Regions from separate parts of the Lysinimonas soli genome, predicted to be linked through region 2. Evidence: riboswitches for the same ligand, from Rfam matches in the RefSeq annotation. Region 2 holds a riboswitch; the other holds the start of a gene.
What was found. A riboswitch is a leader RNA that binds a small molecule or an ion and turns the genes downstream of it on or off. The one in region 2 is predicted to bind thiamine pyrophosphate.

Region 1: it holds a riboswitch for thiamine pyrophosphate, as region 2 does, so the genes downstream of both, ACFPJ4_RS12215 (ECF transporter S component) here and ACFPJ4_RS07155 (ECF transporter S component) in region 2, are expected to answer to the same signal.

What each region holds. Positions count from the first base shown of each region.
Region 1 is NZ_JBHSMG010000003.1:94,821-99,339, reverse strand. It holds gene ACFPJ4_RS12230 (thiolase family protein) at 1-352, shown strand, start outside; gene ACFPJ4_RS12225 (SDR family oxidoreductase) at 390-1,157, opposite strand; gene ACFPJ4_RS12220 (alpha/beta hydrolase) at 1,237-1,875, opposite strand; TPP riboswitch at 2,038-2,142, shown strand; gene ACFPJ4_RS12215 (ECF transporter S component) at 2,238-2,906, shown strand; gene ACFPJ4_RS12210 (ATP-binding cassette domain-containing protein) at 2,884-4,519, shown strand, end outside.
Region 2 is NZ_JBHSMG010000001.1:1,475,375-1,479,893, forward strand. It holds gene ACFPJ4_RS07145 (energy-coupling factor transporter transmembrane component T family protein) at 1-348, opposite strand, end outside; gene ACFPJ4_RS07150 (ABC transporter ATP-binding protein) at 345-1,814, opposite strand; gene ACFPJ4_RS07155 (ECF transporter S component) at 1,811-2,416, opposite strand; TPP riboswitch at 2,449-2,560, opposite strand; gene ACFPJ4_RS07160 (polysaccharide deacetylase family protein) at 2,602-3,459, shown strand; gene ACFPJ4_RS07165 (hypothetical protein) at 3,487-3,921, opposite strand; gene ACFPJ4_RS07170 (glycosyltransferase family 2 protein) at 3,957-4,519, opposite strand, start outside.

The sequences.
Region 1 (4,519 bases), on a different contig from region 2:
CAGCTTCTCGGTCATCGGAAGCGATCCGATCCTCATGCTCACCGGCATCATCGCGGCGACCCGCAAGGTGCTCGAGCGCGCCGGCCTGGGCATCGACGATCTGGATGTCTACGAGGTCAACGAGGCGTTCGCCTCGGTTCCGCTGGCCTGGCTCGCCGAGACCGGAGCCGACCCAGACAAGCTCAACCCGCGCGGCGGCGCGATCGCTCTCGGGCACCCGCTCGGCGCATCCGGCGGTCGCCTGCTCGCGACGATGCTCAACCACCTCGAGGCGACGGGCGGCCGCTACGGCCTGCAGACCATGTGCGAGGGCAACGGCATGGCCAACGCCACGATCATCGAGCGGGTCTAGAGGGCCAGCCGGTTCCGCCGCCGCGCGACGACTGCGGCTACTGCGGCGCCAAACGCAGGGCGCCGTCCATGCGGATCGTCTCGCCGTTGAGATAGTCGTGCTCGGCGAGCATGACGACGAGCTGGGCGTACTCGTCGGGGCGCCCGAGTCGGTGCGGGAACGGCACGCCGGCGGCGAGCGAGGCGTTGACCTCGGGTCCGAGCGCGGCGAGCATCGGGGTGTCCATGATGCCGGGGGCGATCGTGTTGACCCGGATACCCGAGCGCGCGAGATCGCGGGCCGCCGGCACGGTCATCGCCACGACTCCGCCCTTCGAGGCGGAGTAGGCGATCTGGCCGATCTGACCCTCGAAGGCGGCGACCGACGCGGTGTTGACGATCAGGCCGCGTTGGCCGAACTCGCCCTCCGGCTCGGTGGCCGCGATCACCTCGGCGGCGAGACGCAGCACGTTGAAGGTGCCGATGAGGTTGATCTCGATCGTCCGGCGGAACAGCTCGAGCTCGTGGGTGCCCTTCGACGACAGGATGCGGCGGGCCGGCGCGATGCCGGCGCAGTTCACCACGAGACGCAGGGGCGGGTCGTCCGGGCCGATCGTCGCGAGCGCGGCGCGCACCTGCTCCTCACTCGTCACGTCGGCTCCGACCAGACGCACCCCCTCCGGCGTCGCCCCGGCGTGCGCCTCGACGGCGGACGGAAGGTCGAGGCCGATCACGGCGGCGCCCTTGGCGACCAAGGCCTGGGCGGTCGCGGCACCGAGGCCGGATGCGGCACCCGTGACGAGAGCGGTGATCCCGTTGATCTGCATCGCTGTTCTCCTGTGAACGAATGGCCGGCCGGACCGGGACGGCGCCCACCCAGCCTACGATCTCAGGCCGGCCGGGAGCTCAGGCCAGCCAGCCGCCTTCCCGCAGCCAGTCGATGCAGAGCTCCGGCCAGCGCTCGGCCGTGCCGGAACCTCGCGCGAGTCCGAGGCCGTGACCGCCCTCGGGAAAGACGTGCAGCCCGTGCGGCACCCCCGCGTCGGCCAACGCCGACCCGAGCAGGTAGCTGTGCTCGACCGGAACCAGGTCATCGGCCGCCGTGTGCCAGATGAAGAACGGCGGGGCCTGCGGCGTGACGAGCCGGTCGAGCGAGGTCTCTCCGCGCAGCGCATCGCTCGCGTCGGCGCCGAGCAGCTCGGCGCGCGAGCCGGCATGGGTCGGCAGCTGCATCGAGACCACGGGGTAGGCGAGGATCGCCAGATCCACCCGCTCGGAGTCGGCGGCTCCCGGCGCCAGGGCGGCCATCCCGGCGGCGTGCGCGCCGGCCGAGAAACCGATCAGCCCCACGTGCGATGCCCCGGCGTCCCGGCGTTCGCGCACGGCCGAGCGGATCGCATCCAGGGGGCCCGGGTGCCGGGTGCCGACCGGATAGCGGAACACGCTGGCCTCGAGGCCGGCGTCGACGAGCCAGTCCCGAACCGGCTCGGCCTCGTGATCGGCGTGGACGCGGTATCCCCCTCCCGGCAGGACGATGACATGCAATCGGGGATGCTTCTCGGGGGGCATTCGACCTCGTTCTCGTGCGTGCGCGGACATTCAGATTAGGCCGAACGCGACAGGGAGCCGACCCACGCGTTGACGACCTCTCGCCCGACCCTGCCTTGCGACGGTTCGCACCGGAGGAGTGCGCCCGATAGTCTCGTCGAAGAACGACAGGGGAGCGCCTTCGGGCGCTGAGAGTGCGGTACGCCGCAGACCCTCGAACCTGCTCCGGTTAGTACCGGCGAAGGGAGTCGGGAATCTCAGGTTTCCTCGTGCCATGCCCGTTCCGGGCTTCCGGAGCGGATGCGGCACGAGGGCGCCGCCCCCGCGGAATCCATCGGACCCACGGGAAGCAGGAACACATGAGCACCCATCGCACCATCGACCAGGACGCGACGTCCTCGGTCACCGCGAACCGCACCATCCGCGCCGCCGGCCGCCCTCTGGCCTGGCGCGGAGTCGACCTTCTCACCGCGGCCATGCTCGCGGTCGCTTGCGGGGTCGCCTTCTGGGCATTCGACACCTTCGTCTACCCTCTGGTCACCCTCGTCACCGCCGGCTTCCCGCCGGCCGGCGAGCTCGCCCTCGGCGTCTGGCTGATCCCCGCGGTCGTCGGCGGACTGATCGTGCGCCGACCCGGCGCCGCGCTCTTCGCCGAACTCATCGCCGCGAACATCGAACTGATTCTCGGCAACGGCTGGGGCGTGGCCGTGCTCCTCTCCGGCCTGCTGCAGGGCCTCGGCGTCGAGGCGATCCTCGCCCTGTTCCGCTGGCGGCGGTTCGGGGCCGGGGCCGCCGTGCTCGGTGGCATCGCCTCGGCGGCGCTCGAGATCATCGGCTACGAGTGGTGGGCGTACACCCCCGCCTACACGCCGGTCTGGAAAGTGGTCTACCTGGCCTGCGGCGCCGCGAGCGGCGCCGCCATCGCCGGTCTGGGCGGTCACGCGCTCGCGCGTGCGCTCGCTCGCACCGGTGCCCTGAACGCCTTCCCGGTGGGCCAGGAACTCCGTGAGTCCCGCTCCGCGCGCTGACGGCATCGCCCCCGTCCGGACGGGTGCTCGCGTCGAGGCGCGGGAGCTCAGCTGGCGGCCGTACGGGCGAGCGCTCCCCGTGCTCACCGGGCTGACCTTCCGCATCGAGCCGGGCGAGCGGGTGCTTCTTGCCGGTCCGAGCGGTTCCGGCAAGTCGACCCTGCTCCGCGCGCTCGCCGGGGTGCTGACCACGGTCGAGTCCGGCGACCTGGGCGGATGCGTCACCCTCGACGACGCGGAGGCGCCTTCCCGCGGCGTCCCTGTCGGCCTGCTCATGCAGGACCCGTCCGACGCGATGGTCGCCCGTCGGGTCGGGCGCGAGGTCGCATTCGGCCCCGAGAACCTCGGCCTGTCCCGCGATCGGATCTGGGCGGCCGTGCGGGAGGCGCTCGACGCGGTCGGATTCCCGTACGGCCTCGAGCATCCGGTCGACGCGGTCTCGGGGGGCGAGGCGCAACGCCTCGCGCTCGCCGGCGTGCTCGCGCTCGGCCCCCGGCTGATCCTGCTCGACGAGCCGACCGCCATGCTCGATCCCGCCGCGGCGGCCGTCGTGCGCGAGGCGATCTGGGCCGCGGGACTCGCGAGCGGCGCAACCATGATGGTGGTCGAGCATCAACTCGACGGGTGGCTGCCCGGGGTCGACCGAGCCATCGTGCTCGACGACGGCGGGGCGATCAGCGCCGACGGACCGGTCGAGGCGACCTTGCGCGAACAGGCCGCGTCGCTGTCCGGCCTGGGGGTCTGGGTGCCCGGGCTCCCCTCCCCCCGGCCACGGGAGATCCCGCGCGAACTGTGCACCCCGCACGACGGCGCGGCCGCGTCCGGGACCGTGCTGCTCACCGCGAGCGCGGTGGGCCTGGTGCGCGCCCGGCGCCGCGGCCTCGGTGCCGACCTCGAGGAGCAGGGTCCGGATGCCGTGGCGGCCCTGTCGGGCGTCGACCTGCTCGCGAGCGCGGGCGAGGTGCTCGCCATCGTCGGCGCCAGCGGAGCGGGCAAGTCCACACTCACGGCGCTCATGGCCGGGCTGGAGTCGCCCACCTCCGGCGAGGTGACCGCGACCCGCGAGCTGCGGCGTGACGCCACCCCGCAGCCGGCGCGGTGGACCTCTCGAGAGCTGGCCCGCCGGGTGGGCTGGGTGCCGCAGCAGGCCGAACTCGCGGTGGTCGCCCGCACCGTGCGCGACGACGTGCTCGCCACCGCTCGGCTGCTCGACCGCGACGAGCGTGCAGCCGAGCAGCGCACCGACGGTCTCCTGGCGGCTCTCGGGCTCTCGGCCCTGCGAGATGCCGATCCGCACACGCTCTCGGGCGGCGAACTCCGGCGGCTCGCCCTGGCCGGCGCGATCGCGCACGGCCCGGCCGTGCTCGTGCTGGACGAGCCGACCGTCGGCCAGGACCGCAACACCTGGGCCGCCGTCGCGGGGGTGATCCTGGCGGCACGGGATGCCGGCGTCGCGGTCGTCGTCGCCACTCACGACCCGCTTCTGATCGCCCTGGCCGACCGGCACGTCCGGCTCGAGCGCGGCCGGCTGGTCGACGACGGCGCAGCGCCCGGCGCCCTCGCCTCCACCACCATCGACGCCCCCGTGCCCGAGAACGCCCCACGACGCTGGT
Region 2 (4,519 bases):
GAGCACGCGAAGGACGGTCACGAGAGCCAGGTGCAGCGATCCGTCGGTCACGTGCACGAGCAGCGCATCGACGTAGACACGACCGGATGCCTTGCCGTAGAGGGCGACCGTGACGCCGGCGAGCGGCGCCGTGATCCAGAGCGCCGAGGTGCGATGCCAGAACGGCGCCCAGCCGAGCCCCGCGAGCGGCAGCGCAGCGAGTTCGAGAGCCAGGGCGACGCCGGCCGAGACGGCATCCACCGAGAGGGCGAGCGCGACGGCCAGCACCAGGGTCGCGGCGAGCTTGGCGACCGGGTTGACCGCCGCTGCGCCCCGCCGCAGTTCGAGGGAGACCACGGCTGCGCTCACGCCGCGACCCCCTGCAGCACGAGTTCGCCCGCGTCGAGCTCGGCGATCAGGCGGCGGTCGTGGGTCGCCGCCACCACCGCCGCGCCCTCGGCCCGCAGCTCGTCCAGAAGAGCGACGAGGGCAGCCCAGGTGCGGGCATCCTGCCCGAAGGTGGGTTCGTCGAGCACGAGCATGCGCGGTCGCGCGGCCAGTACCGCGGCGACCGAGAGGCGTCGCTTCTGCCCGCCCGACAGCGTGAAGGGGTTGGCCGCCGCCAGCCAGGCGAGATCGAGGCGCTCGAGCAGGGCGCCGACGCGCGCGTCGACCTCGGCCGGGGGCACCCCGAGCGCTCGAGGGCCGAGTGCCAGCTCGTCGCGCACGGTGGCGGTGAGGAACTGGTGCTCGGGAGTCTGGAACACCGAGCCGATGCGGCTCAGCAGCTCGCGCGAGCGCCAACGGATCGGCCGAGGATCGACTCCCCCGGCGAAGCCGTCGCTCGCCCGCAACTCACCGCCCGCCGGGGCGAGAAGCCCGCCCAAGGTGAGGGCGAGGGTCGTCTTGCCCGTGCCGTTGGCGCCCGTGAGCGCGAGCACCGTTCCGGACTCGACGGTTGCATCGATCCGGCTCGGAAGCGTGGCACCCGCGACGCGGGCGATGCGCAGCTCCTGCGCCCCGAGCAGCGGGGTGCGTTCCCCCGCTGCGGCGCGGCGCGTGATCCGCGGCTCACGCCCGGGCACCCAGACGCCGGCCGCCGCGAGAGCGTCGCCCTGGCGGGCCAGCACCGACCGCGGCGCTCCGTCGGCCAACAGCTTCCCGTCCGAGCCGAGCACCACGATGCGGTCCACGACATCGAGCCAGGCCTCGACGCGATGCTCGACGATGATCGCGGTCGAGCCGGTGCGCTGCAGCACGGCCGCGACGGCATCCCGCACCCGGATCACGCCCTCCGGATCGACGTTGGCGGTCGGCTCGTCGAGCAGCAGCAGCCCCGGGCGCATCGCGAGCGCCCCCGCAAGGGCGAGCCGCTGCTTCTGACCGCCCGAGAGGGCCTCGGTCGGATGACCGAGCGGCACCGCGAGCCCGACCAGCTCGAGCGCCTCCCGCACGCGGCTCCACGTCTCGTCGCGAGGCACGCCGAGGTTCTCGCAGCCGAACGCGACATCGTCGCCGACGCGCGACATGATCACCTGCGAGTCCGGGTCTTGAAGCACGAGTCCGGCGGCCCCGCGCGCCGAAGCCGGGTCGCGACCGGCAACGCGCAGAGTACCCGCGCTCTCGCCCTCCTCGTCGCCGCCGAGAACGCCCGCGAGCCCCGCCAGCAGAGTCGACTTGCCCGATCCGGAGGGGCCGAGCAGCAGAATGCGCTCTCCCGGCTCGATCCGGAGTTCGAGCTCGCGAAGGGCCCAGGCGCGGCGCCCGGCGTGACGCCAGCCCCAGCCGCGCGCCTCGACCGCGGCCGGGGTCGGCGACTCGGAGCGGTTCGTCAGACCTCCGCCGTTCGCTGCCGCCCCGAGGCGAAGCGGTTGAGCGCGCCCGTCGGCGCCAGCGCCCGCACGATCAGCCAGCCGACCACGCCGGCCAGCACCGCACCGGAGACCGCGAACGAGATGACGTAGACCAGCGAGAACACCGGGGTCGACCCGGGGTAGTACAGCACCAGATCGAGGATCGCCCCGCCGATCCCGGCGAGGATGCCCGACAGGATCGCGACGAACAACCGCCAGTTGGCGTAGAGGAATGCCGCGAACACCAGCTCGGCGCCGAGTCCCTCGACGACGCCGTAGAGCACCGTGACCGCGCCGCCCCACTGGTTGCCGACGAGCGCCTCGACGATCGCCGCGACGAGCTCGGCGAACAGAGCGGCCCCCGGCTTGCGGATCACGAGAGCCGCGAGGACGCCGGCAAGCAGCCAGAGGCCGTACCCGAGGCTCTGCACCCCGGGGAGGGCCGCGGCGATCCCGGCGGCCGGGAACTGCCAGGCCCAGTAGATCAGGCCCGTGGCGACGCCGATGACGGCGGCCACGACGATGTCGACGACGCGCCAACGCCAGACGATCCGCGAGTGATTGCCGGTGGATGTCGTTGCCATGTTCGTGCCTCTCTGAGGTGAGTGAGGGCACGGGTTCCGAGAATCTGCCTCCCTGCGCCGGCATGATCCGGATCAGGTTCGACGGTCGAAGCTTCGATCAGCTTCCTCTCAGCCCGGCACACCGGACTCCCGTGTTCAGCGACGAGTCTAGCCCCGCGGCACCTAGGCTGTGCCCCGTGGCAGCCATGGACCGCCGACGCTTCCTTACCCGGGTCGGACTCACCGTGCTCGGGTTCGGGCTCGGCGCGGGTGCCGTCGTGGCCGGCGAGGCCGTCGCGGGCGGGTTCCGCGCATCGGCCCCGACACCGACGACCCCGCGACCCGGTCCGTCGGTCGCGAGCGGGTCTCCCCGCGCCCACCCCGATCCGATCCCCTCGGCGACGCCTCTGCCGCCGCACTTCGGCGCTCCGCAACTGACCAGAGTGAAGCTCCCCGGCGCCACCCTGTACGGCCTCCCCGGCAGCGGCAGCCTGCTGGCCCTGACCGTCGACGACGGCGCCAGCAGCGAGGTCGTCGCCGCCTACACCGAGCTCTGCCGTCGCACGGGAATGCGCCTGACCTTCTTCGTGACCAAGAAGTACTCCTCGTGGACCGACAACGCCGCGGCCATGCGACCGCTGGTCGAGAACGGCCAGATCCAGCTCGGTAATCACACGATGTCGCATCCGGACCTGACGAAGCTCAGTGCGGGCGCCATTCAGAACGAACTGACCGGCTGCGGCACGTTCATCAAAGACACCTTCGGGGTGGATGCCGCCCCCTACTATCGACCGCCCTTCGGCTATCTCGACGCCCGGGTGCGCGCGGCGGCGCACGCCGTCGGCTACACGCAGCCCGTGCTGTGGTTCGGCACGCTCTCGGACTCCGGCCGGATCACCGAGGCGCAGGTCGTGCAGTTCGCGCAGAAATGGTTCCTCCCGCAGCACATCGTGATCGGGCATGCGAACTTCGACCCCGTCACGCACGTGTTCGACCAGCTGTTGCAGCTCATCCGCGACCGTGCGTTGCAGCCCGTGACCCTGGACGACGTCTTCGCGCGGTGACCACGGGCGCCGCGGGCGCCTCGGGCCTCAGCCCGCCGGATCCTCCCCGGGCAGCAGCACCTCGACGGGGCTGTCGTCGACGTAGCCGATCGCCGCGAACTCGATCTTGCCGAAGTCGAGCGCGGCGTCGAGGGTCACCGTGTTGTCGATCACGTACGCGATGTTGATCGGCAGCCCCGTCATGCCGGCCGAGAAGCTGTCGCCGACCATTCGGGTGCAGACCACGAGCCCCTGCACGAGGATGACCTCGCCGTCCTCGTCGCGGGTGCGGAATCCGGGCTGGGTTCGATCGAGGTCGAAGCCCGCGGGCGGCCGGAACGGGATCGGCCGCTCAGCGAAGCACAGCACGTAGTCGGCACGATCCGGGCCGGGCACGACCCGCAGCACCCGCGCGCGCAGCGGCAGGACCGCCTCGAACTCGGCGGGACCGCTGTCGAGGGCCGTGATGACGAAGGAGGGCATCCCCTCAGCGTGCCAGAGGCGCCCGGTGGAGCGGCCTACCGCGCCGATCCGGCGCGGCGCATCTGGTTGATGCGCACCCCCTTGAGCACGGGGTAGATCGCCGAGAAGACCACCATCGGCGCGCGCAGGGCCGGGTCGGTGATGCCGTGGTTGTCGTAGCTGCGCTCCCAGCGGCGCACGTAGTGGAAGTAGTCGCGCGGGTTGTCGTCGAGGCGGCGGGCCGACATCCCGGCGACCATCTTCGAGGCGTAGACGACCCGATGACCGCGCTGGGAGAGATGGATGCTGAGGTCGATGTCCTCGTGCATCTCGTCGGCCTCGTCACGGCAGACGTGCTCCCGGATGTCGCGCCATGCCGACGCGCGCAGCGCCATGTTGCTGCCGAACAGGAAGTGGTAGTCGCGGGCGAGCTTGAGGATCGCCCGCCGCAACCCGTCGTCGGCGCGCAGCCCGAAACGCCGCAGCGGCATGTCGTAGTAGATCATCGGCCCGGTCGCGCCGTCGACGGTGTCATCGAGGAAGATCTGCTTGACCTCCTCGACCCACCCCGGTTCGAGCACGGAGTCGGCGTCGATGCGGCCGATCACCTCCCCGATGG